2 regions of the Paenibacillus sp. J31R122 genome follow, and region 2 is predicted to be linked to the other one. Evidence: riboswitches for the same ligand, from Rfam matches in the RefSeq annotation. Region 2 holds a riboswitch; the other holds the start of a gene.
What was found. Region 2 has a riboswitch for cobalamin ahead of AC0YN7_RS03885 (ABC transporter substrate-binding protein). Riboswitches for the same ligand answer to the same signal wherever they lie in the genome.
Positions count from the first base shown of each region.

Region 1: it holds a riboswitch for cobalamin, as region 2 does, so the genes downstream of both, metE (5-methyltetrahydropteroyltriglutamate--homocysteine S-methyltransferase) here and AC0YN7_RS03885 (ABC transporter substrate-binding protein) in region 2, are expected to answer to the same signal.

Region 1 is NZ_JBWDNM010000011.1:159,728-172,384, forward strand. Features, by position in the region: gene AC0YN7_RS18975 (hypothetical protein) at 1-296, shown strand, start outside; gene metE (5-methyltetrahydropteroyltriglutamate--homocysteine S-methyltransferase) at 407-2,704, opposite strand; cobalamin riboswitch at 3,010-3,204, opposite strand; gene kduD (2-dehydro-3-deoxy-D-gluconate 5-dehydrogenase KduD) at 3,945-4,700, opposite strand; gene AC0YN7_RS18990 (DeoR/GlpR family DNA-binding transcription regulator) at 4,705-5,499, opposite strand; gene kduI (5-dehydro-4-deoxy-D-glucuronate isomerase) at 5,525-6,355, opposite strand; gene AC0YN7_RS19000 (VOC family protein) at 7,110-7,502, shown strand; gene AC0YN7_RS19005 (hypothetical protein) at 8,187-8,516, opposite strand; gene AC0YN7_RS19010 (PadR family transcriptional regulator) at 8,788-9,051, opposite strand; gene AC0YN7_RS19015 (iron chaperone) at 9,068-9,457, opposite strand; gene AC0YN7_RS19020 (MOSC domain-containing protein) at 9,481-10,206, opposite strand; gene AC0YN7_RS19025 (aspartate aminotransferase family protein) at 10,375-11,601, shown strand; gene uxaC (glucuronate isomerase) at 11,762-12,657, opposite strand, start outside.
Region 2 is NZ_JBWDNM010000002.1:167,984-180,640, forward strand. Features, by position in the region: gene AC0YN7_RS03870 (heavy metal translocating P-type ATPase) at 1-332, shown strand, start outside; gene AC0YN7_RS03875 (sulfite exporter TauE/SafE family protein) at 329-1,015, shown strand; gene AC0YN7_RS03880 (FixH family protein) at 1,672-2,121, opposite strand; cobalamin riboswitch at 2,377-2,598, shown strand; gene AC0YN7_RS03885 (ABC transporter substrate-binding protein) at 2,829-3,806, shown strand; gene AC0YN7_RS03890 (FecCD family ABC transporter permease) at 3,846-4,847, shown strand; gene AC0YN7_RS03895 (heme ABC transporter ATP-binding protein) at 4,844-5,632, shown strand; gene cobT (nicotinate-nucleotide--dimethylbenzimidazole phosphoribosyltransferase) at 5,664-6,728, shown strand; gene cobU (bifunctional adenosylcobinamide kinase/adenosylcobinamide-phosphate guanylyltransferase) at 6,739-7,329, shown strand; gene cbiB (adenosylcobinamide-phosphate synthase CbiB) at 7,326-8,306, shown strand; gene cobS (adenosylcobinamide-GDP ribazoletransferase) at 8,288-9,100, shown strand; gene cobD (threonine-phosphate decarboxylase CobD) at 9,146-10,246, shown strand; gene AC0YN7_RS03925 (cobyric acid synthase) at 10,252-11,859, shown strand; gene AC0YN7_RS03930 (adenosylcobinamide amidohydrolase) at 11,856-12,566, shown strand; gene AC0YN7_RS03935 (VOC family protein) at 12,639-12,657, shown strand, end outside.

The DNA.
Region 1 (12,657 bases), on a different contig from region 2:
GTTTAACAAGCAGCCAGGGTTATGGCTGGAGTGAGCTCTTTGTAAATGACAATGAGGATATGCTTGATTTGGATCGCTGTAGCGATCTGCTTGTTTCTTTCATTGGCAGCATCGATCTCTCTACTTTGAACGATTACCATTATGACAAGAATGATCAAGACGGTCGAATATTTGAATGTTTTACAGATGCGGTCAATCATATTGTCGCTCTATCCACCGATTCAGCTCAATTCATTAATGAGTCAGAGGAATTTGTTTTGAGACAGCGGGCTGTTCATTATGTATCTTTGAATTGACTGAAGATTTCGTCAAAATGACCACTCAGGTCCTTTGGTTCATGCTGAACCAAAGTCGTCCCGAGTGGTTTTTTTGGTGGCGTTCTTTACGGCAAAAGCAATCGTTGAAGCTATACTTGGACAGCACTCTCTCTTACATGGTGAGTAGCCAGCATCATGTTACGTAACGATGCAACAGTCTCTTCCATTCCTCTTGTCTTCAAGCCGCAGTCTGGGTTGATCCAGAAGAGGGCAGGATCGAGCACCTTAAGCGCGCGGTTAATCATGCTAACCATCTCTTCAACGGACGGTACGCGTGGGCTATGAATGTCGTATACGCCTAGTCCAATGCCTTGATCATACGTATTCTCCTCGAAGCTGTGAATTAATTCACCATGGCTGCGAGATGTTTCAATGGAGATAACGTCCGCATCAAGCGCTAAAATCGAATCGATAATGTCATGGAATTCGCAATAGCACATATGTGTATGAATTTGCGTTGTATCACGAACATCAGCTGTTGAAAGGCGAAATGCATGTACCCCCCATTTCAAGTAGGCGTCCCACTCACTGCGTTTAAGCGGCAGTCCTTCACGTAATGCCGGTTCATCGACTTGAATCATCTCGATACCCGCTGCTTCAAGCGCTTTTACTTCCTCAGACAAGGCCAGTGCAATTTGATAAGCTACTTGTTCGCGTGTCATGTCGTTACGAGGGAATGACCAGTTCAAAATCGTAATTGGTCCAGTCAGCATCCCTTTTACCGGCTTTGTTGTTAACGATTGCGCATACACGCTTTCCGTTACAGTCATTGGCTCTTTGAATACAACATCTCCGTAAATAACCGGAGGCTTCACGCAGCGTGATCCGTATGACTGTACCCAGCCGCTCTGCGTAAACGCGAACCCACCCAGCTTTTCCCCAAAAAATTCCACCATATCTGTACGTTCAAACTCACCGTGAACAAGGACATCGATGTTAAGCTCTTCTTGAATCTCAATCCAATGCTTAATTTTTTCGTTTATAAAGGAAGTGTAATCAGCTGAGCTTAGCTCGTTCTTTCTCCACTTCTGCCTTGCTTGACGAACATCCAGCGTTTGTGGAAAGCTGCCGATTGTCGTCGTCGGCAGAAATGGCAGCTGCCATTTTTGCTGCTGAAGCTTCTGTCTTACAGCGAAAGGCTTCTGCCTAGCAGAAGGATGCGCCGCGATCGCCTTTGCATCTACCGCTTTGCTATTGCGCGCTGGAGATGCTGACAAGTTGTGAATTATTTCTTTGTTCTGTTTCAGTACCTCAGCAAATGAGTTTGAAGCTGCAGCATTGACAGAATAAGCAGCAGCGCTCAGCCATACGATTTCATCCAACTTTTCTTCGGCAAATGCGAGCGCATCTCTTAATTCTGAAGGCAAGTTCGTTTCGTTTTTTGCTGAAACCGGAACATGAAGCAGGCTCGTTGACGATTGGATAATGAGGCGTTCTTTCGGTACGTATGAAGAAATTTTCTCAATCAATGCCAGCTTTTGCTCATAGTCCGAATGCCAAATGTTACGTCCGTCTACAAGACCGACTGCAAGCAGCTTATCTTGTGGGTAACCAAATTTCTCAAGAGCACTCAGGTTTGTTTCTAGGCCATGTACAAAATCAAGTCCGATCGCTTGAACGGGCAGTGATACAACAGCTTCATAATGCTCCACTGCATCAAAATAAGTTTGCAATATCAGCTTAAGACTAGGAGCTGCTGCATTAAGCTGCTTGTAGATTGATTTTACAAGCTTGATCTCATCCTCTGAAATAGATGTTACGAGAATTGGCTCATCGATTTGCACCCACTGCACACCTGCTTGCTCCAATTCTTGCAACATTTGAGCGTACAACGGTATGAATTGCTCTATCCATTCAGGCAGTTGCTTCGCATCATACCCTTTGGAAAGTTTAAGGAAAGTATATAGTCCAATGATGACCGGTTTACCTTCAATTCCTAGCTTTTGTTTCGCTTCAAGATACGCTGCAAGCGGGCGGTTCTCCGTCAAGACAGGTGTAGCTCCACTGAGTTCAGGAACAATATAGTGGTAGTTGGTATTAAACCATTTGGTCATTTCACAGGCTTGCGCCTCCTTAGATCCTCTAGCCATGGCATAGTAGGTTTTAATAGGAACAGGTCCTCCGGCATATTCAAACCGAGACGGGACAAGCCCAAACATTGTTGACGTATCAAGCATTTGATCATATAGCGTGAAGTCATTAACAGGAATTATAGAAATCCCTTTGTCCTTCTGCAGCTGAAGATTGTTCAACCGAATACCCTCCAGCGTTTCAAGAAATACAGCTTCCTCCAAATCCCCTTTCCAAAAAGACTCAAGCGCTTTTTTCCATTCACGATTTTCCCCAATTCGCGGATATCCAAGCACACTGCTTGTTAATTTATTCATTTATAATTCCTCCTAGATTGTTTTTGTAAAATGTAAAAAATTCTACGGTAGCCTAAGGCTGGTTTTGCGAAGCAAACTTGCTTTGTTTGCGGCGCTGACTGACTTGGAGTGCATACGCTTTGTTTTCCTAGCGGAATGACATTGAGTGCATACGCTTTGTTTTCATAGCGAAATTTGCATCGAATTGGATAATACGAAAATGCAAAAAGGGCGTCGTCACCTTATTAAGAAGCAAGGTAAAGACGCCCGTCGTTTAATAGAACCGCGGTCTTGTCTTAACACCTCCCTATCTCCCGTAGGTAAAAGCAGTGTCGTTCAAATAGGCAGGTCTCCTGGCTCCAGCATTATCATCTATAGCTTACCTTCCCAATCTAGTTACAGATCAGTGGTTTACACGCTAAAACTCCGCTGTTACAGTGGCGGGACCGCGCCGGCGTTACACCGGACTTCCCTTTTAAGCTCAAGTTTTTGGCAAGAGCACCTATTTCCACATTATTTAGTTTGTTGATCGCTATCGTCTAGCAATACGAATAACTATACACTCGATCTAATAAATATACAATACTTTGTATATAAGCGTTTCTTATAAATAGAATGATAAAATCTAATTAAGACTATGCCTATTGATTATCCTACTACTTGGAATCAAACATAGCTTCCGTTGTCCCTCTGTTATCATGAATCGCCGAATATGAGAATATTCACTAAATAAATACTTCTATATCCACTAAGTACTTCTATATCCACTAACTTATGCGCTAAAGCCCCGCCCCCGTAGTTTCATTTTTTGCATTTAGTCGATGCCGAAAAAGGATGAACAGCGATTTAGTGTCAGAGAATGAACTTAGTTGCTGGGTTCACTCGATGTGCGGTCTCTTTTCGGTCCTTTAGGTGCAATTTCTGAAACTAACTCGTCTCAAATTCCATTAAACCGCTCATTAGTTTCAGAATATGAATTTAATTTCACTTTTTTTCACCTTATCTCCAAGCCGCTAGTTGCTGCATCGTGATTTCACATCAACAAATAAGAGAATAGTCGTCGAATCTTTTAGCCAAAAATGAAAATAAGCTGCCCCACTCGCAGCCAAAGCTACGTTAGGACAGCTATTCAGATACAACAAGCTACACCTATCTATCTAACTATCTATCTGTCTGTCTGTCTGTCTGTCTGTCTGTCTGTCTGTCTGTCTGTCTGTCTGTCTATCTAACTAACTAACTATCTGTCTATCTATCTAACAATCTATCTAACTAGCCAACCGCCATCAACGGCCAAAATATGTCCGTTCATATAATCCGACGCGCTCGAAGCTAGAAATACTGCTGGCCCTATCAAATCCTCAGATGTACCCCAACGGCCTGCTGGAATACGCTGCAATATTTGCGCGCTGCGCACTGGATCCTCGCGAAGCGCCTCCGTATTATCAGTACTCATATAACCTGGAGCAATCGCATTTACTTGCAGTCCCTTACTTGCCCACTCACTCGCGAGTGCCTTTGTAAGTCCCGCAACCGCATGCTTGCTGGAGGTATAACCCGGAACGTTAATACCGCCTTGAAAAGTCAGCATTGACGCTACATTTATAATTTTACCTGAGCCCTGCTCAATCATATGCTTACCAGCAAGCTGACAAAGTACAAATACTGAATTCAAGTTGACATCCAGCACATCCTGCCAATCCCCATAGCTATGTTCAGCAGCCGGTGTCCGGCGAATAATACCCGCGTTGTTCACCAAAATATCAATGCGTCCCAGTTCATCAACTGTGCGCTCAATAATGCCTGCAAGCTTGGTGCGATCTGAAATATCCGCCTGAATTGTAATGGCCTTTCGTCCGAGTGCCCGAACGGCATCTGCTGTTTTGTCAGCCGGAGTTTGGTTTGTTACTAACGCCACATCAGCGCCTGCCTGTGCCAGTCCAATTGCAATCGCTTCGCCAAGACCGCGACCTGCTCCTGTAACGACAGCCACTTTCCCTGTCAAGTCAAACAAACTCATGATTTCACACCTTTCCATTATTCCGTTTCGCTTGATCAGAAAGCTCCGCCTTCATCATACGGATCCCCTGTGCCTCGTATTTCGCCTCTACCTCACAATCTATACCATCATCCGTTATGATATAGTCAATTTCATTAAGTTCGGCAAACGTGATCAATGCGCCTTTATCGAATTTATTGTGATCAGCTAAGCAATAGACTGTTTTTGCGTTTTCCATGTACAGCTTCTTAAGCTTCGTCAATTCCTCGGTAAAAATAGTAAGACCGTACTCCAAATGTATGCCTGTCGTAGATAGAAACAGCTTATGGACATTCAGACGACTAATCCATTCCTGTGATTCGGCGCCAATCAGCAAATTATTATGACGATATCCTCCAGGAATTACGAGTCTAACTTGATCCTTCGCTATCAGTTCACGAATAATGAGCAGGTCATTCGTAAGTACAGTTACCGGTATGTTAGGCAGCCGCTTCGCCATCTCAAGCGTAGTACTGCCCGCATCTAGCGCTATAATATCGTTAGGTTCAATACAGGTCAAAGCAAGTGAAGCTATCGCCTTTTTTTCCTGCTGATGCTTACTGTTTGGGAATTGCAATGGAAAGAGACTGTCCTCACCGCTTTGCTCAGGTACCGCGCCGCCATGCGTACGCTTGAGAAGCCCCTTTTCCTCGAGCTTCTCTAAATCCTCACGAACCGTCTTTTCTGTAACCTGGAACTGCTCACTTAGCTCGGATACTTTGACAGCACCGAGCTGTTCTAATTTCTCAATAATTATACGATGCCTTTCAGCAGCAAGCATGAAGCACCTCCTGTCGCGAATAATTCTATTTTAGCTCGCTCGCAGGCACTGCGTCCATGTCTGTAAACGTATAGTTCTCTCCTGCCATTGACCAGCAGAATGTATAATTACTAGTGCCAACACCTGAGTGAATCGACCAAGGCGGTGAAATAATAGCTTGCTCGTTCGCAACTACAAGATGTCTAGTTTCCGATGGCTCACCCATCATATGAAATACGCGCGCATCATCATTCATGTCAAAATAGAGGTAAGCCTCCATCCGGCGATCATGTACGTGAGAAGGCATTGTATTCCAAACACTGCCTGTCTTAAGACTTGTCACACCGAGCATAAGCTGACAGCTTTGGATGCCGTCCGCATGAATGTATTTGTACAAAATCCGCTCATTTGATGTTTCTTGTGAACCAAGATGAGTAGGGTTTGCTTCCTCCATCGTCATTTTGCGCGTAGCGATTACCGCATGCGCAAGTGCAGAACAGAAATATAGCTTCGCTGGATTAGCCTTGTCAACACTGGACAATAGAACCTGACGCTTTCCTTTGCCAACATACAGTACATCAAGTTTATTTAATTCATAGACTTCACCATCAACGGAAATTGATGCAGGACCGCCAATATTTAAGAAAGCAACCTCGCGGCGCTCCAGAAAATATTCAGTCTTCAAAGTAGCCGCATCTTCAAGCTCAAGTGCTTCGTTCACAGGAACCGCGCCGCCGACAATCATACGGTCATAATGTGTATAAGTCATCTTGATTTGATCTTGTTCGAACAGGCTTTCAATTAGAAACTCACTGCGCAAACGATCTGTTGTATATTGCTTTACATCTGTTGGGTTAGTTGTGTGACGTACTTCCATGGGGGTAAAACCTCCTAATATGTTTGTTTTAGTTCGTTTATAATAATAACACACATTTACGAACGAAAACAGAACATTTTTAAGCATCACCAATTGAAAAAGCAATTCTACATTAAAAAAGGGTTAGTTGGCGTTTCTATCCGTCACCGTTTTCTCTACTGATAGCACACTTGCTCCCCTCATATGTCCCCCATCATTTTGGCCGATAAATCTTTTCGGCTATCTATTTAAGCTCAAAACAGAAGTCAGCCGCGCATAAATAGCGAGAAAAGCTTACTGTTCATTTGTTTATCGTATTTGACTGTATTTTATACAAGCAAACCAACATCAAAACGACGTAAATTGACTCAGCCTATATTTCATACAGGCTAATCGTCCGTTTCGCAAGCAAAATGCTCCTAACTAGCTATTTGATTGTATCTATTACATTCGAACATATAGGAACAAGGAATATCAGGTATTTGAATGGATAAAATACATTCAAATACCTGATATTCCTTTACGTTTCTTTATACAAAACGATGGTAACTCTCACTGTCCTGCCAGTTCTATCCTACCCTGCCCTACCAAATCAGCCACAACAAATCACGTTACACCACGTCCGAATAGCGTTTTAAGTAACTAAGCTCAGGTTTTGGGGTGTTAGCTAGAGACTCATAAAAACTTATCGAGACTTATCCAGCCTCTTTTAGTGGAAAAATCCCTCTGAATATTGCATAATAGTTTTGGTAACATCCTAAAAATGGAAGTGGGGATGAGATTGGGACAAAGTGGTGGAATTTCGGTAGGCTTGAAAGGATCTTCTATTGTTTTACTTGTTGCTAATTTACAGGATTCAATTCGTTACTATGAGAGAATAGGCTTCACCGAAGAAATTATTGGTGGTCATATACATATGAACCATGGAGCCGTCACATTTATTCTACACGAGGCTAAACAAATAAGTGATGTCCGACCTAGCTCTTCTGTTGATGGTGGGCTGTATTTTGATGCGTTCTGTTATACCCAACCAGAGGAATTGAAACAACTTTATGAGGTATTCCTGTCTAAAGGTGTTGAAATCGTAAATGGGCCTAATTGGTCTGAAGGGTGGAGTGAAATGACCATCCGCGATAATAATGGTTACCGCATTGCTTTTGGCGCTTAAAGACATTCCAATTGAAGTAACCTACACATTCAAAAAAATAATAAAATAAACAATACAATAAGCCCAACGTATAAACTAAATAATACGAAAGAGCTGTCCCCTAAAGGATAGAGCCTAATGGAACAATCCCAAAATAAAAAAACTTCCAAAACCACAATTAAACTGGTCTTGGAGGTTTTTTATTACTTGATTGTTTATTATAAGGGACATGCCCTCTATCAGGTGAATTAGCCGCAAATTCTGAAACTAATTCGTCTCTACTACCACAATTACGGTCATTAGTTTCACAATGTGAACCTAATATAACATCACATCCAAGTCGCTGATGAATATGATTGGTGATATTCTATACAAACGGGACGGGTTGAGCATCCAGTTACTATCGTTCTATTTCAAGCAAGGTTACGTAATCGGCGGTTTGAATGGATTTTGTCCATTCAAACAACTGATACTTCTATTTTCCTATGTGTTTGAATGGAAAAGATACAACCAAATTGGTAGTTATAAGCCCTTTATCTTTTGAATGGACGATTAGCTTGGATGAAATACAGTCTGAGTCAAAAAACGTCGGTTAAAGTAGATTTGACTGGATGAAATACAATCAAATCCGACAAATGAAAATTAAACACAATCTGATAACCGCTGGTTTCAGTTTTGAGCTTCTGTAGCATTAACCAACCTTCTTTAAGTCAACCAATATTTCAATTTATTTTTCGATTTAATAAAAGAAGTCGGTTCGATGATTTTTTGGAGGAATACGTACAGTAGAAAAATGTTTAAAATAATGACTTTACCTTCTCCCGAATTCATTAATATTTCCGAAATCGCAATAACGAGTGAGATCATAAGCATGGCCCAGTATTCGAAACTAGATCGAACGACTTCAACCCACTTTTTACGGCTGGTAGCCTGCAAAGCCAAAGATCTTATAATAATCCCCATCCATAATAAGTGAATGACTGATATGGTGAATATACCATCCCCTTTTAAATTTAATGCCACTAATTGACTCATAAAATCCTCAATCGATATGTCCATTAACATGAGAAAAACAAAACACCCATACAAAATAGGCAGCATAATTAGCCATAAAACAGGAGAGGTTACTCGTCTTATAAGTCCGTGGTATATTCCATAACAAATAGTAAGCAGTACCATAGGACCAAAAATAAAGAGCATCTGAAATTGTGCGTTGATTAGCAGAATAGGTCCAACGGATGCAGCGACTAAACAAATTATCCAAACAAGCATCTCTTTTAATAAGTGGATTTTCCAAGAGGAGGAATTATCCATTCTGAACACCTACAATCCTGTTCATAATTTGCTGAAAAAGTGCCCATTCCTTCCTAAAATGCGATAATGCTTTTTTACCTATTTTTGTAATCCTATAATATTTTCTGCGAGGTCCCTCATGTGATTCCTGCCAATAGCTTTCTACAAGCCCCTGTGATTCCAATCTTTTTAATGCCGGATAAAGAGTTCCCTCTTTAAATTGAAGAAATCCTTCTGAATCTTGATCGATTTTTTGATCTAGTTCATACCCATACATTGCTTTATCATAACACTTATTTCTTCTTCTTCATCTTGCCCTCTGCTCGTTCTATATTTTCAGCTATTCTAAATTTAACGATCCTGCTAATTAATTTATATGGAATTGGCTTATCTATAGGAAATTGTACGGATCCTTTTGCCCCTTTATATTCCGATAATTCATCTTTAAACTCTTCAATTCCACTAGCTGATGGATAAAACCCTATGTGATTTTTATAAGCAGCGAAATGCACCAGATTACCATGTAAAGCAAAGGTAGGCATTTGATAACTTATCTTTTCATCTGCCCCTGGTGCTGACTCCTGTATAACTTTTCTTAATGTTTGAAGTATTTCCTGAACCTCTGGAGGAAATTTTGAAATATAATCATCAATTGATTCAAATATAATTTTGTTGCCTTCCATGATTTCTCCTTTCATAAACCATCCTAGTCTAATAAATATACTTTCTCTCCGATATGAATCTGTCCCGTCTTCCTAACGGAAGCATACACACCGAATTGTAAATTCATCTCTTCATTTACTTTCTTCAATAGAGAAGAATCCCGCTCAAGTGTTTCAGGGTCAATTGTAATCATAGAGCAGCGTTCACAATACGTATCAACTTGTAATTCCGCACTGCCTACTGACAATATTTTTCCTATCCAATTCTGTTCGTGGAATGCGTTCTCTTCTACTGACACAACTAGGTTCGCTCTAAAGCGACGTGGATCTAAATCCTTCCCCCAAAGCTCTTCAAGCCGGCGTATTGTACGATCCGTAATTATTAAAATACTGCTAGCATCAACAGCCATAAGCTCAGAGTTTTCCATGCTATAGCTCATCATAACCATCTTTTTTTTCGAATGTGTTTGAATTTCAGCCAATAAATCTTCATTCCAGTTAAAAACTCGTCCATCCGGTGAAGCTACACTTACTGCTCCCAAATCATTCTCGAAATCCTCGTCCTCAAGTTTTGCCCTATAAGCAAGCATTTTCGGGATACTTCTAGCAGTAAAAAAGCTATCCCATCCTTCCTTTGTTTCATCTATAAAAGCATGAATTCGGTCGCCATATAAACCATAGCTCTCTACTTTGCATCTATCCAAACTCTCACCTGCAAAAGATTTTACAGGATAACGATTAATTTCCTTGATCTTACCAATTAACGTCAAAATGACTTCCCCTTTATCAATTCATTCGTAATAAGCAAGTACTATCCCCATTATAATCCATATCAGTCTCTTTTCACATGACTGCTCAAGCTCACTAAATGGATTGTTGCATTTTTATTCTCTTAGTTGTATAATTATTCAATACTTTAAATAAGCGGGTGATTAGATATGCTTCAGACAGAAACTAATGTAACGAACGGCTTACTGGCAGCAGCGGACAAATCGATTTTATTTACCGCCAAGCGTCCTGACATCGTGATGGAACGCGGTACAGGGATGTATCTGTGGGATACGGAAGGAAAAAAGTATTTGGATTTTGTAGGCGGATGGGCAGTTAATGGTTTGGGGCATTCCCCCGCTGTACTTCAACAAGCATTGTCAAACCAAGCATCTACTCTAGTTCACGCGAGCCCAGCCTACTATAATAAGCCACAAATTCAATTCGCTGAGCTGTTAACGAGTGTCAGCGGCATGGATAAAGTGTTTTTTGCCAGCAGCGGAGCAGAAGCAAACGAAAGCGCCATTAAGCTGGCAAGAAAGCATGGCAAGGTTAATATGAACGGAGCTTATGAAATCATCACGCTCACCAATAGCTTTCATGGACGTACGCTGGCTACTATGTCGGCAACAGGAAAAGCGCATTGGGAGAGCTTATTTACTCCTAAGATAGACGGCTTCAAGCATGTACCGATCAATGATCTTGATGCTTGCTTTGCGGCTGTTACGAATAATACCTGTGCTATTATGCTTGAGCTTGTACAAGGAGAAGGCGGAGTAAACGCGGTTGATGAAGCCTACTTATTCGCACTTCGCAAAATATGCGATATGTACGGTATGCTCCTTATTTTCGATGAAATTCAGACTGGCATCGGCAGAACGGGCAAGCTATTCGCTTACGAGCATTATGGAATAAAACCGGACGTTTTGACGCTCGGAAAAGGAATTGGAGGCGGCTTCCCGTTATCCGCCATGCTGACGATTGACAAATATGATTTATTTGATCCTGGGGATCAGGGCGGAACCTACGGGGGACAACCGCTTGCGATGGCGGCAGGCTATGCAGTACTTCAAGAGGTATTGCACAAAAACCTAGCAGACAATGCGGAGCAGCAAGGCAATTATTTAAAGAAAGGGCTTCAAGAGCTCTCATGCGATTATAAGATTACCAATATACGCGGTAAAGGCTTGCTGCTAGCATTCGATGTTGCCGATGGAATGGGAAGTGAGCTTGTCATGATGAGCTTACAGGAAGGCTTGCTCATTAACTCCCCGAATCCGTCTACCATCAGATTAATGCCCCCGCTGATCGTAACAAAGGAAGAAGTCGATCAAATGCTAGTCCTCTTGCGTCGTGTATTCGATCAAGCAGCAACGATGCGGAGTTCTAAACTTTAATTAATAGGTCTGCTGCCCAACTGGCCCCTCTTAAAATAAGTGCCCGGTAGGCAGCAACATGAAATGACTGACGTTATACGTAGCATAACGCCTTATACACTGCGAAAAACGTTCAGCAGTCACCGTCAACCTAACGGTGCTGCAGAACGTTACTTATACGCTAGAAACCGAAGTATGCCTTCGCGTTTCGATAGGAAATATTTTGAACCATGTCCCCTAGCAGCTCCATATCATGAGGCGCCTCACCGTTCTCTACCCATTCCCCTAGTAAATTACAGAGCAGTCGTCTGAAATATTCATGTCTGGTATAGGATAAGAAGCTGCGTGAATCCGTCAGCATGCCGACAAATCGGCTAAGTAAACCAAGGTTCGCGAGCGCGTTCATTTGATCGAGCATTCCTTTTTTCGTATCGTTAAACCACCATGCTGAGCCCAGCTGTATTTTGCCCGGAATACCTCCGCCTTGAAAGCTGCCGATAATTGAACCGAGCACATCATTATCTTTTGCGTTGAGTGAGTACACAATCGTTTTCGGCAGCGCATTATCCATATCAAGTGCATCAAGAAGCTTAACAAGCGGGTACGCGACAGAGCTGTCATTAATGGAGTCGAAGCCTGTATCTGGACCTAGCATTTCAACCATACGCGTACTGTTGTTTCTCGCTGCATTAATATGGAATTGCATGACCCAGCCACGCTCCGCATACAAGCGTCCCAAGAAAAGCAGCGTATATGTTTTATATTTCTTCTCTTCCTCTAAGCTGACTGATTCACCGTTTCGTGCTTTTGCGAATATAACAGCCGCTTCATCCTTAGTCGTTTCCGCATAGGCAACATAATCAAGAGCATGATCAGACACCTTGCAGCCAACGTCGTGGAAGAACTGCACTCGATCTGCTAGAGCATCGAGCATTTTATCATAATTATCTATTGTTATGGAAGCTGCAGCCCCAAGCTTGTTAACCCAATCTTGAAAAGTCGAGCGATTGATTTCAAGCGCTTTATCTGGACGGAATGAAGGCAATACTTGCACATCGAAGTCTTCTAACCCTTTGA
Region 2 (12,657 bases):
ATGACGCTCCTGCTTTAGCAGCAGCAGATGTTGGCTTGGCTATGGGGAATGGAACGGATGCAGCGCTCAGCGCGGGACATATGACGTTATTATTTTCAAAATTAAAATCTATACCAGAGGCAGTACGAATCAGTCGGTTAACGATACGAAACGTAAAGCAAAATCTTACTTTCGCTTTCCTGTACAATGTCATTATTATTCCGTTTGCCGCGTTCGGCATTCTACAGCCATGGATGGCGGGCACAGCCATGGCGCTTAGCTCAATATCAGTTGTAGGTAACGCGCTTCGTTTAACCGGACAATTGCGCCGTATAGAAGGCTCACACTCATGATCATGTCATGGAACCAAGTCGGGTTGATTATTTTAACGGGATTGTTTAGCGCTCCACATTGCATAGGAATGTGCGGTGGGATTGTATCTGCGGTATCACTGCAGTCTACCGCATCCGTGCGAAAATCGATGCTGTTATATAACGCGGGTCGTATCTTCTCTTATTCCGTACTAGGAGCAGTGATGGGTACCGTCGGCTCCTTTGTCGATGTGGCAGGCAAGCTTGCCGGAGTACAGGGACTTGCTTCAATAATCGGAGGCTGCTTTGTGCTTCTTTGGTTATGGAGAAGATTTCAACTTCCGCTTATGCATAAGGTCTCAACCGTATTGCATAAAAGGCTTGCAGGCGGTGCTCAGCGTTCTTCCAGCCAAGAGGCAGTACATTTGCTGGCGACGGGGATAGCATTTGGTTTTTTGCCATGCGGTCTCACTTATGCGATGCAAATGACCGCGGCATCAACAGGATCAGCTGTAGCAGGAGCTGCAGTCATGGCATTATTCGGTCTGTCAACATTTCCCGCATTAGCGGCCGCTGCGTCGATAGCCGCGTTTGCCAATAAGAAATGGCGGCGTTTTATGCGCAGGGCAGGCGTAATAACGGCAATTGCTGTTGGAGTTTTAGCGATACTTCGAGGCTTGGCTGTTAACGGCGTTATACCGACGATTTCACCTTGGCTATGGTAAAGGTGATGATAACGAGCTTTTTTATTCTTCCTAGTCAGTACTCATATTAAATCGGTTAGTTACCAATATAAGGTATCGTAAAGCGGCATGATTGTACTCGACTATCCATTTATTTGTTGGTGTGATATCTCCATAATTACATTTACATCTGGCGACTTGAAGGCAATGTTAAATTAGTTTCACATTGTGAAACTAATGAGTAGCATTATGGAATTAGAGACGCATTTGTTTCACAATGTGAAGCTAAATCACCGGTAACAGGGCGCGAATCGGGCTAACCTAGCTATTACGTTCATTTTCTGAAACTAGATCGCTGCTGACCTTTTTGCTTTCTCATTTAATTGCAAAAAATGAAACTACGCGTGCTTAGCACATAAGTCTGCGAACACGGCACATTAGTCTGCGAACACGGCACGTAAGGCAGTGGACACAGTTTATAAGTCAGCGGACACAGAAGCGTTTATTTGTGAGCATTACTTCATTTTGGAGGTGCGTGAGGACATCATATGCGTTATTTGTGCTAAAAATTTCAAATATACCCCGATTGAAGAGGAATAACGGAATCTATGTCAGAAATATGACCTAAAGAGCATTAAAACCACAAATAACAGAACCTATGTCCGTTGCTGTTCTCATTACATAGATAATAAAAGAGGTCAATGCACCGCCTGCAAACGGCGAACTACCGTATACGATTCGTCCGCAGTTTTTATAGATAACGTTGCTTTCCATGTTCCAGCCATAAGCGGCACACCTTCTCCTTTGTACATGCCGGGTGCGATTTCTTTCATATCAAAAGTGTAGTTACCGCAAACCATGCCAATCATATCGAGCTGAACCGAGACAGCAGCATCCTGTAGAGGAGCGCCGGAAATGTCTGTTACTTGGAAGGTAAATGTATTTTCATGCAGCACTTTCGCAGCATATGGATTAATGGTCCATACGGCATGGCCATTTTTGAAATCATGCTCTGTCGTTGCTGGCGCTGATACAGCAGCTTTATCAGAGTAAAGCCAATAAAGCGCAATACCAATGAGCAGAGTGGTCAGTGGTATTATTATAGCAAGCTTATGAATAGGCTTGAGTGCTTTCTTTTGCGGCAGCATGTGATCAGTCCTTTCTTATCTTGCTATTTTAATGTAAGGATTAAATAAAGCTTCTCAAGTGGGTTCACTATGTTACCTATGCGGTTAATGGAAGGTACAGAACTGCAACTAAGCAATGGTTTGTCCTGTTTTAGCCTTGATCTAAGTTTGAGGATGGATAAAGGTGAAATGGATTAGGGTAAAGAGTAGACAAATAATTGGCGAGAGTGTATAGTAACTACTGATAATTTAATAGTTAATAAATAGGTGCTTGAACGAGTTTATACGAGAATATTTTCATTAATCTCTTATACTCATTGAAGCTTAATAGGGAAGACCGGTGAAAATCCGGCACGGACCCGCCACTGTTAGGACCGGCAATGCGAGGTAACACTTGCCTTTGCCAGCGCGCCAGCTGCATGTCACTGAGCTAATAGCTCGGGAAGACGTTGGCTGCGAAATCCGAGTCAGGAGACCTGCCTGTTTACATAACGCTGTATCCTACGTGGACTTAGGGAGGTGTTGGAAGAGCAATTCGCTATCTTTTTTTGGCGTATGACAGCATTTCTGACACATTTGTCAGAGATGCTTTTTTGTTTTTGAAATATGGGAAAGTTCATACTATACTTTTTTCCTGTATTTCACAGCGAAACGAACATATGCCGCCAGAGGCTGGCGCCAGCCGTTTACGCTTGTACGAAATAAAATTATAAGGAGTGCATTAAAGAATGGTTAGAAATAACAAGAGTTTGATGAAAACATTATTAGGTTTTATGCTAGCAATGATGCTCGTATTTACAGCAGCATGTGGCGCAGATTCGAACAAAGAAAACAATACGGGGAATAAATCAACGAATACGGAACAGGGATCAAGTAATAAGCCAGCGGCTGCATACCCCGTTATTATTAAAGATGATACAAATACGGAAGTGAAGTTTGAACAAGCGCCTACGAAAATCGTAACGCTAGTACCAAGTGAAACAGAAGCAATCTATGCGATCGGTTCAGGGGAGCAGGTTGTTGGCGTAGACGAGTGGAGCAACTATCCGGAGGAAGCAGCATCGAAGCCGAAGGTTGGCGATATGACAACGAACATTGAAGCGGTAGTTGCCCTTAATCCTGATCTTGTTCTAGCTTCTTCATCCATGAACACAGAAGCGATTAATAAGCTCCGTGAGTTGAAAATTACAGTATTTGCAACAGACCCTTTGACTTATGATGCGGTTGTTGCCAAAATCGAAAATTTAGGTAAAATTATGAATAAGCAAACAGAGGCGGCAGTTGTTGCTGACAACATGCGAGCGGTAAAACAGCAAGTAACCGATGCAGTGAAGGGTGCAGAGAAGAAGAGTGTATACTTAGAGTTCTCACCTGGCTGGAGCGTTGGCAGCGGGACTTTCCTTGATGAGCTGCTTACACTTGCAGGCGGAACCAATGTTGCTGCAGCGAAGCCAGGCTGGTTCGAAGTTAGCGCTGAGGAAGTCGTTAAGCAAAATCCGCAATTGATTATTTATCCTGCTCTGAAGGAGTATCCGAATCCGATTGTTGCTGGCATAAACAGCCGTCCAGGCTGGAATGTTATCGACGCGGTGAAAAACAAACAATTGTATGCTGTAACGGAGGATCCGCTTGTACGAGTTGGTCCACGCCTTGCAGACGGCTTGCTTGAGCTGGCAAAAGTGATTCACCCGGATCTCGTAAAATAAATGTTGAAGCATAAATTAGTTTGGTATGGAGGAGCAGCTATGCTCCTTCTTGCTGTTTCTATCGTTACTAGTCTATCTATTGGCTCTGCCGGAATTTCAGTACGTGATGTTTGGGGCATATTGATCCATCAGCTTCCATGGCTGGAGGGCGAGCCTGGTGCTTACACGCCCGGAGAAATTGCTATCGTTACGCAAGTGAGGCTTTCACGTGTTCTGCTCGCTGTTCTCGTTGGTGCTTGTCTAGCGCTTGCAGGAACAGGATTTCAAGGGGTGCTGCGAAATCCGTTAGCTGACCCATATACGCTAGGGGTCGCATCGGGATCATCTGTAGGCGCTGCTTTTATTATTTTGTTCGGTCTGCAAACGGTGCTTGGGATGTGGACGATTCCGCTTGTGGCTTTCGCAACGGGCACAGTAACATTATTAGGTGTTTTCTGGCTTTCGCGAGATAAAGGCGTAATGCATATTGAAACACTCATATTATCTGGCGTAATTATTCAATCCTTTCTTGGCGCTTTTGTTTCCTTTATGGTGTCGATGTCTGAGGGTGTCGTCAATGAGATTTTGTTTTGGTTGATGGGGTCGCTTGCCATGAAAAGCTGGGATAATGTATATATGCTGATTCCTTTTCTTATCGTTGGATTGCCTCTCTTGCTCGCATACGGACAATCTCTTAATCTATTTGTACTCGGAGAGCGGCATGCGGCACATTTAGGCATTCGTGTTGAGAGGACTAAGCTTATTGTTTTAATTTGCTCAACGCTTCTTACAGCTGCTGCAGTGTCTGTTTCAGGTGTAATCGGCTTCGTGGGACTTGTCGTTCCTCATTTGATTAGACTTATCGTGGGTCCTGATTATCGATTGATTACACCGTTGTCGGCGATTGGCGGAGGCATATTTGTCTTATGGGCAGATACACTAGCAAGAAATGTACTGACTCCAAAGGAAATTCCACTTGGCGTCGTTACAGCGCTAATCGGGGCGCCTTTCTTCGCTTACTTATTACACCGCCGCAAGCTGAAACAAGGAGGCTCGCTATGATTGATGTACGAGGAATTGTGCAGTCGGTTCAAGGCCGTCTTGTATTGAAAAATCTTTCTTGTTCCTTTCAAAAAGGTCTGATGTACGGGATTATTGGACCTAACGGTGTTGGTAAATCAACACTGCTTCATATGTTGTCAGGTGTGGAGCGTCCGAAAGAAGGCGAAGTTCTGCTGGAGGGAAAACCGATTACCGAGTTTCCACGTAAGCAGTTGGCACGAAAGATGGCAGTGCTGCAGCAAAGCGGTCTTCCGCCAGTTGGCTTCACTGTCCGTGAAGTTGTCAGCATGGGACGATACCCGTACCAGAATTGGATGGGCAGCGAGGAGAATGATTCCGATTCAATCATTGATGATGCATTGCAAGCAATGGGCTTACAAGAGCTTGAGCTTCGCAAAATGGACCAATTAAGCGGTGGCGAGAGGCAGCGTGTAGCGCTCGCAAAGTTGATGGCGCAGGAGCCATCTATTATTTTGCTGGATGAGCCAACTACGTATTTGGATATTGGATTTCAAGTTCAATTGCTGGATACAGTTCGGGATTGGCAGAGAGAACGCGGGCTGACCGTTATTGCCGTTCTACATGATTTGAACCTTGCTTCCCTTTACTGTGATGAGCTTGTTGTACTGCATCAAGGCACAGTTGCGGCAGCAGGGAGGCCGCATGAGGTGTTAACCTCCGCGCTGATTGAGCAGGTATATGAAACGACTACTTCGGTCATCGCTCATCCGATTACTGGCAAGCCGCAAATTATGCTGCAGCCAGGCTTTGAACATCTAGTTTGACTGAATATAGAGTACGAAGGAGCAATAAGTAATGGATGACCATTTGTACGATGAATTGCTGAATATCGTTGCGAAGATTAAACCGTTTGAAGAGGAGAAAGCACAGCTAGCTGATCAACATTCTAATTCACTGACGAAGCCTCCGGGAAGTCTTGGCAAGCTTGAAGCTATTGCTAGCCAGCTTGCAGGTATTACAGGTCACTTATGGCCTGATTTATCGCATAAAGCAGTTATTGTGATGGCTGGCGATCATGGTGTTTGTGAAGAGGGGGTTAGCGCTTTCCCGCAGGCGGTTACACCGCAGATGGTTATTAACTTTCTAAATGGCGGAGCAGCTGTTAATGTGCTTGCCAGACAAGCAGGCGCAGATGTCGTATGCGTAGATATTGGTGTTAACGCTGATCTGGAGCACGAGCTGCTTGTAAGCCGGAAGGTTGTAAGAGGGACAGCCAATATGGCAAAGGGGCCTGCGATGTCTCGTGAGGATGCCATTCGCGCGGTTATGGTTGGAGTCGAGGTCGTCAATGAACAGGTGCGTCGAGGTGTGCGCCTCATTGCAACTGGTGAGATGGGAATTGGCAATACGACGGCAAGCGCAGCTATTACGACAGTGCTTACTGGCTTATCTCCGGAGGAGTCTGTTGGACGCGGAACGGGTATTAACGATGCAAGCTGGTTGAACAAGGTGGAGGTAGTTAAGCGCGCAATAGCCTTGAATAATCCTAATGCCGCCGATCCTATTGATGTTCTTGCTAAGGTTGGCGGCGTAGAAATTGCCGGTCTGGTCGGCGTTATTATCGGCGCTGCCGCTAACGGCTGTCCGGTAGTGATCGATGGTTATATTTCATCGGCAGCAGCACTTGTCGCGTCTCGAATTGCGGAGCAGACGAAACCTTATATGATTGCTTCTCACTTATCGCAGGAGCAGGGACATTTGAAGCTGCTGGAAGCCATCGGCTTATTGCCGATGATTCAATTGGAGCTTAGGCTCGGTGAAGGTACTGGAGCAGTATTGTGCTTTCATTTTATTGATGCAGCGCTTCTCCTTATGCAGGAAATGGCGACTTTCGATAGCGCTGGTATATCAAAGGGTTAGGTGATAATTGATGGCAATACTCGTAACTGGCGGTGCCCGCAGCGGCAAAAGCGGCTTCGCCGAGCAATACGCGAAGCGATCCGGCGCGCGGGGCATTTATATTGCTACATGTCAGCCCTATGACGAGGAAATGACGGAGAGAATCGGTAAACATAGAGAGGATCGCGAGCTTTCTGGTTTTTTATGGGAGACTGTTGAGGAGCCTTATGAGGCCGCGGAGCTTCTTCAACAATTTGCAATACAAATTACTGAAGAAGTAAAAAAAGGTCAAGAGCCTCCGGTAGTATTGTTAGACTGTTTGACGCTTTGGTTAACAAATTGGCTGCTGCGTGTCGACTATGAATCTCTTGGTGAAATTCGGTATGAAACAGAAAAGAACAAGCTAATAAATGCAATTCAGAAATTCCCTTACACACTGCTATTGGTTACAAACGAGGTGGGTGACGGTATCGTGCCCGAATATCCGCTTGGCAGACTGTTCCGGGATGAGGCAGGCCGTCTTAACCAACGAGTTGCAGCCATATGCGATAGGGTTTTTCTAGTGACAGCAGGAATCCCTGTCGAGCTGAAAACGCAAGCTTTTAGTTGGGATCAGCTATGATAGATTATTCCATGGAAGAACTGCTGCTGCTAACGGCAGCAGCCATCGTAATCGATTGGATCTTCGGAGATCCAAAGTGGCCGACCCATCCTGTCATTTGGATAGGTCGGCTTATTCGATTTATAGAGCGTATGCTTGCGCCAGAACGAAGGGAAGACCGGCCACATATTGTAAGGCTGCTAGGTATTGTTCTGACAGCATCTACATTATTGATAAGCTGGAGCGTGATGTGGGGCTTGATTTGGGCGGCAAATGCGATACATCCTTGGCTTGGTTATGTGATAAGCGCGTGGTTCATCTCGACTACGATTGCCGTTAAAGGCTTGAAAGAAGCTGCGATGCTCGTCTATAAGCCTCTTATAGCAGGAAGGCTTGATGAAGCTAGAAAGTATGTAGGCTACATAGTGGGAAGGGATACGGATAAGCTTGATGAACGTGAAGCAACAAGGGCTACAGTAGAGACGGTCGCTGAAAATACGGTAGATGCGTTCGTGTCTCCCATTTTGTTTGCTCTATTAGGAGGCGCTCCACTTGCGATGCTTTATCGCGCAGCGAATACGTTAGATTCAATGGTTGGCTATCGCAATGATAAATATAAATACTTTGGTTGGTGCTCGGCGCGTATGGATGATGTGCTAAACTATATTCCAGCCAGAATAACTGGTCTATTGCTTACTTTGACAGCATTTGCAGCTCCTGGTATGAAAGCCGGACAAGCCATGCGAGCTATTATCAAGTTTGCGCGATTTCATCCTAGCCCAAATAGCGGCATTCCTGAATCTGCTGTTGCAGGAGCACTCGGCTTTGAACTCGGTGGAACGAACGTTTACTTCGGTAAATCGAGTGAACGTGCAAGAATGGGGTGGCCGTTAAGACCTTTGCAGCCGAATGATATTAGGCTTACCGTTTATTTACTGTATAGTGTTAGCGTTATAATATTTGCGGGGGTGGTCGCGGTATGGTTAGTGGTTCGGTGAAGCTGCATGTTCAAGCTTTTGTTGCAGCCTTTCAATTTTTAACTCGTCTGCCTGTGCCTATGACAGTTCCCTTCAACTCACCTGTATTAACGCGGAGTATCATCTATTTTCCAGCAGCAGGAGCTTTCATTGGCGGATGCTTAGCAGCATCAGCTTGGCTGTTAAATCTAGTTTTGCCTGAATGGCCTGCCGCGGTCATTCTTCTCGCGATATGGACGGCGCTTAGCGGAGGACTTCATATAGATGGCTGGATGGATACGGCTGATGGTGTGCTTAGTCATCGTTCACGCGAGCGTATGTTGGAAATAATGAAGGATAGCCGAGTAGGAGCAATGGGTGTGCTGGCTGCGGTACTTCTTCTTCTGCTCAAAGCATCTTTGATAGCGGAGCTGCTCATTCAGGAAAATAGTACAATATGTTTAATGGTATTAATAATTAACCCTATATGGAGTCGTGTATGGATGGCTGCTGCAATTGGGATTTGGCCTAGCGCACGGCGCGGAGAAGGAATTGGACAACTATTTAATGGCGTTAATCGAATGGGGGTTATAGCAGCTTGTCTCGTATCCTTTATTCTATCATTCGGCATATTAATGGGTTTTCAAGTCAAGCTGACGGAAGCAATTGCCTATGTGCTAGCTTTTTTCCTTATTACCATTCTATCCGGCGGTCTTCTAGGCATTTGGTTAAATCGTAAGCTTGGCGGATTAACGGGTGATACATACGGTGCGATGAATGAAGCCGTTGAAGCGATGCTGCTTCTGGCAGCGGTCGTTTGGCTAAATGCTGTTTAAAATAACAGTTCATAAGAATTGCATAAAGAAGGAGCTTGATACAAAATGCTGGAGAGATATGGGCATGGCGGAGATTTGCGAACTGCAGAGGAGGCATTCGGAAAACCGGCGGACACCTTCGTCGATTTCAGCTCGAATATGAATCCTCTGGGACCTCCAAGTGGAGTTAAGCAGGCATTGTTAGCTTATGCGGATATAATTGGACAATATCCCGACCCTGCCGTGCGCGATCTGAGAAGTAAGCTTGCGCTTCATCATGATATCGACGAGCAATCCATCTTAATAGGCAATGGGGCAGCCGAGCTGATCGACTTAGTTGTTCGGGCAATACAGCCTAAATCTACAACGCTGGCTATTCCATGCTTTGACGAATACAGGGATGCCGTTCGCAAAATTGGCGGAGCCGTGTACGAGATTAATCTATCGGCAGAAAGCCAGTTTGAGCTGGAAGCGGAATTAGAGCAATTCTCTTTAGCAGCGTCTGAGGGTACGTTAATTATGCTAGGCTCGCCAAATAATCCGACTGGGAAGCTTGTAGATCCTGAGATTATTCGGTTTCTACTGCAAAGCGGAGCCTATATGGTTATTGATGAAGCTTTTATGGATTTCGTTCCCAACGAATCGCGTTACAGCTTAATTAAAGAGGCTTCAAGCAATGACCGACTGTTTGTTATACGCTCGATGACTAAATTTTACTCAATACCAGGTATACGACTTGGCTATATTGTAGGCACGCCTAAAGGTCTTAGCAGATTGAAGCGACTTCAGGTTCCGTGGAGTGTAAATTCATTAGCTCAGCTCATAGGGGAAGCTGTATTGGATGAAGTAGAATTCGCTGAACGAACGCTGAAGTGGCTGGAGGAAGAAAAACCTTGGTTGACTGCGAAATTGCAGCATATGGGGTTCGAAGTAAATCCGAGCTCAGTCAATTATTTGCTGTTAAGAATTCCAGAGCAGCTTGGGCTCAGCGCAAGCATGCTGCAGCTTGAAATGGGAAAGCAAGGTGTACTTATTCGTGATGCATCGCGGTTTCCTGGGCTTGATCATACCTATATACGCGTGGCAATTAAGCTTAGAGAGCAAAATGAGCTCTTGCTGAACGCATTGAGACATGTGATAGATCAAGCTGGAAGGTGCAAGGGATGATGAATATGAGTCAAAATAAGTCTGCATCATCAACTGAAATGGGTCATACGATTATGGTGCAAGGAACAGCATCAGATGTCGGCAAAAGCCTAATCACAGCGGCATTGTGTAGAATCTTTACACAGGATGGATGGCGAACTGCGCCGTTTAAATCGCAAAATATGTCACTCAATTCCTATGTGACATGGGATGGCAAAGAAATCGGTCGCGCACAAGGGATGCAGGCTGATGCATGCGGCATTCTGGCTACGACCGATATGAATCCGATTCTGCTTAAGCCGACTGGCGATATGTCATCACAGGTTGTGGTGCATGGGAAACCGCTGCGCGAGTTTGATGCTCGTGAATATCGGGAGAACTATTTGCCGATAGCCGGCGGTATTGTCCAAGAATCACTGAAGCGACTGCGAGAATCCAATGATATTGTCGTGCTTGAAGGGGCGGGTAGTCCAGCAGAGATTAATTTGAAGGATCGTGACATTGTCAACATGCGTATGGCTGCATGGGCAGATGCACCGGTCATTTTGGTCGCCGATATTGATCGTGGTGGTGTATTTGCCTCAATCGTCGGTACGCTGGAGCTACTTGAGCCAGATGAACGAGATCGCGTTTGCGGTTTTGTTATCAATAAATTTCGTGGTGACGTATCGCTGCTTCAACCGGGTCTTGATTGGCTTGAAGAGCGGACGGGCAAACCAGTGCTTGGCGTATTGCCTTATATGCCGAATTTAGAGCTGGAGGATGAGGACTCCTTATCGCTTGGCAAGCAGTTGTCTTTCAATAAAGAGATAGAAGTTTCAGATCAGAAAGATCAGTTAGATATAGCGGTTATTAGACTGCCGCGCATTTCTAATTTTACTGATATGGACCCGCTTCACTTCGAAGCAGATGTAAAACTCCGATATATCGAGAGATCAGATCAATGGGGGAATCCCGATGCAGTCATTATTCCAGGAAGCAAAAATACGATAGAAGACTTACTATGGCTGAAGCAAAATGGATTCGCAGAATTGCTGCACAAGCATGTTCTAAAGGGCGGCTGGACGGTTGGCATTTGCGGCGGATATGAGATGCTAGGAACATGTTTGGTTGATCCGCTGGGTGTGGAATCGAAAATAGACAAATCGGAAGGTCTAGGCTATTTTGAGTTTCAGGTATCGTTCGCGGAAGAAAAGAAAACCATTCGAATTGAGGGCCATGGCAAGCTAAATGATTCCATGAATTCCTTGCCGATTGAAGGGTACGAGATTCATATGGGAGCTGTAGAATGGCTGCGGGATAAGGGGACGATTCGACATCCCTTTCAAATTCGTGAGCGGCTTAACTTGAAGGATGGCAATTCTTCACTTCAATATGAGTCTGAGGGTGCCTGCACGCCGGACGGCAGGCTGTGGGGAACGTTTATTCATGGTATTTGGCATAATGATGACTTTCGCCGAGCTTGGTTAAACCTAATTCGTGAATCAAAAGGATTGCTATCGATACCTGTAGAGCTGCGATTCATGGAGCGTCGCGAGAGCGCGTTCAACCGATTGGCAGAGCTTGCTCGAAGCCATCTAAATATGCCGCTCATCTATAAGCTGCTCGGTAAAGCGAAGGAGGATGAACGATGAGTCAACCTTTTCGAAGCGGACTAGACTACCATTCTACGATTTGGAATGGAGTTAGCATTCATCTATTGGAAGACCGAATTGATATGGTTTGTTCGGAAAAGTTACACACGCTAAGCAGTGCTGTTCATCCAGGCGGCTTCTCTTATGCGAATCGGATTATGAACTGGAAGGTGCCGCTTACTTATCAATGTGATGATCCTGTACATGATATTATGCGTCAATGTGGAATATGGGGCTCCGATCCGCATCATACGATCGGTCTCATCACCGCTGCTAAGCTGACGCATGCTTCAGTACTTGAGCTAGAAGGCGACCGGTTTAAGCTGGTTTGCTGCACTACGGTTGGCACGAGTAATGCTGCGAGATCGGGGTTGACGCGCAAAACGTTCTCAGCATACACTCCCGGCACGATAAATACAATTCTGCTAATCGATGGACAGATGTCTGAATCGGCAATGGTCAATGCTGTTATAACTGCAACCGAAGCGAAGACAGCCGCGTTGCAGCAATTAGGTATTGTTGAGCAAGCGAATGGGCAATTAGCTACGGGAACGACGACGGACGCAATCGTTATTGGAGTCAGTCAACACAGGCACTGGAAGGCGCTGCACGCCTACGCCGGCGCTGCCACGACGATTGGCTGTGCTATTGGCGAAGCGGTGTACGAAACGGTTCTTGAAGCCGCGCAAACACAAGAAGAAGACTAATAATTATACTTTCATTATTTGAATAGACAAGCCTAAATCTTGCATGTTATTATGACTGCGAGGTGATAAATAATGGGAGTAAAAACGGATA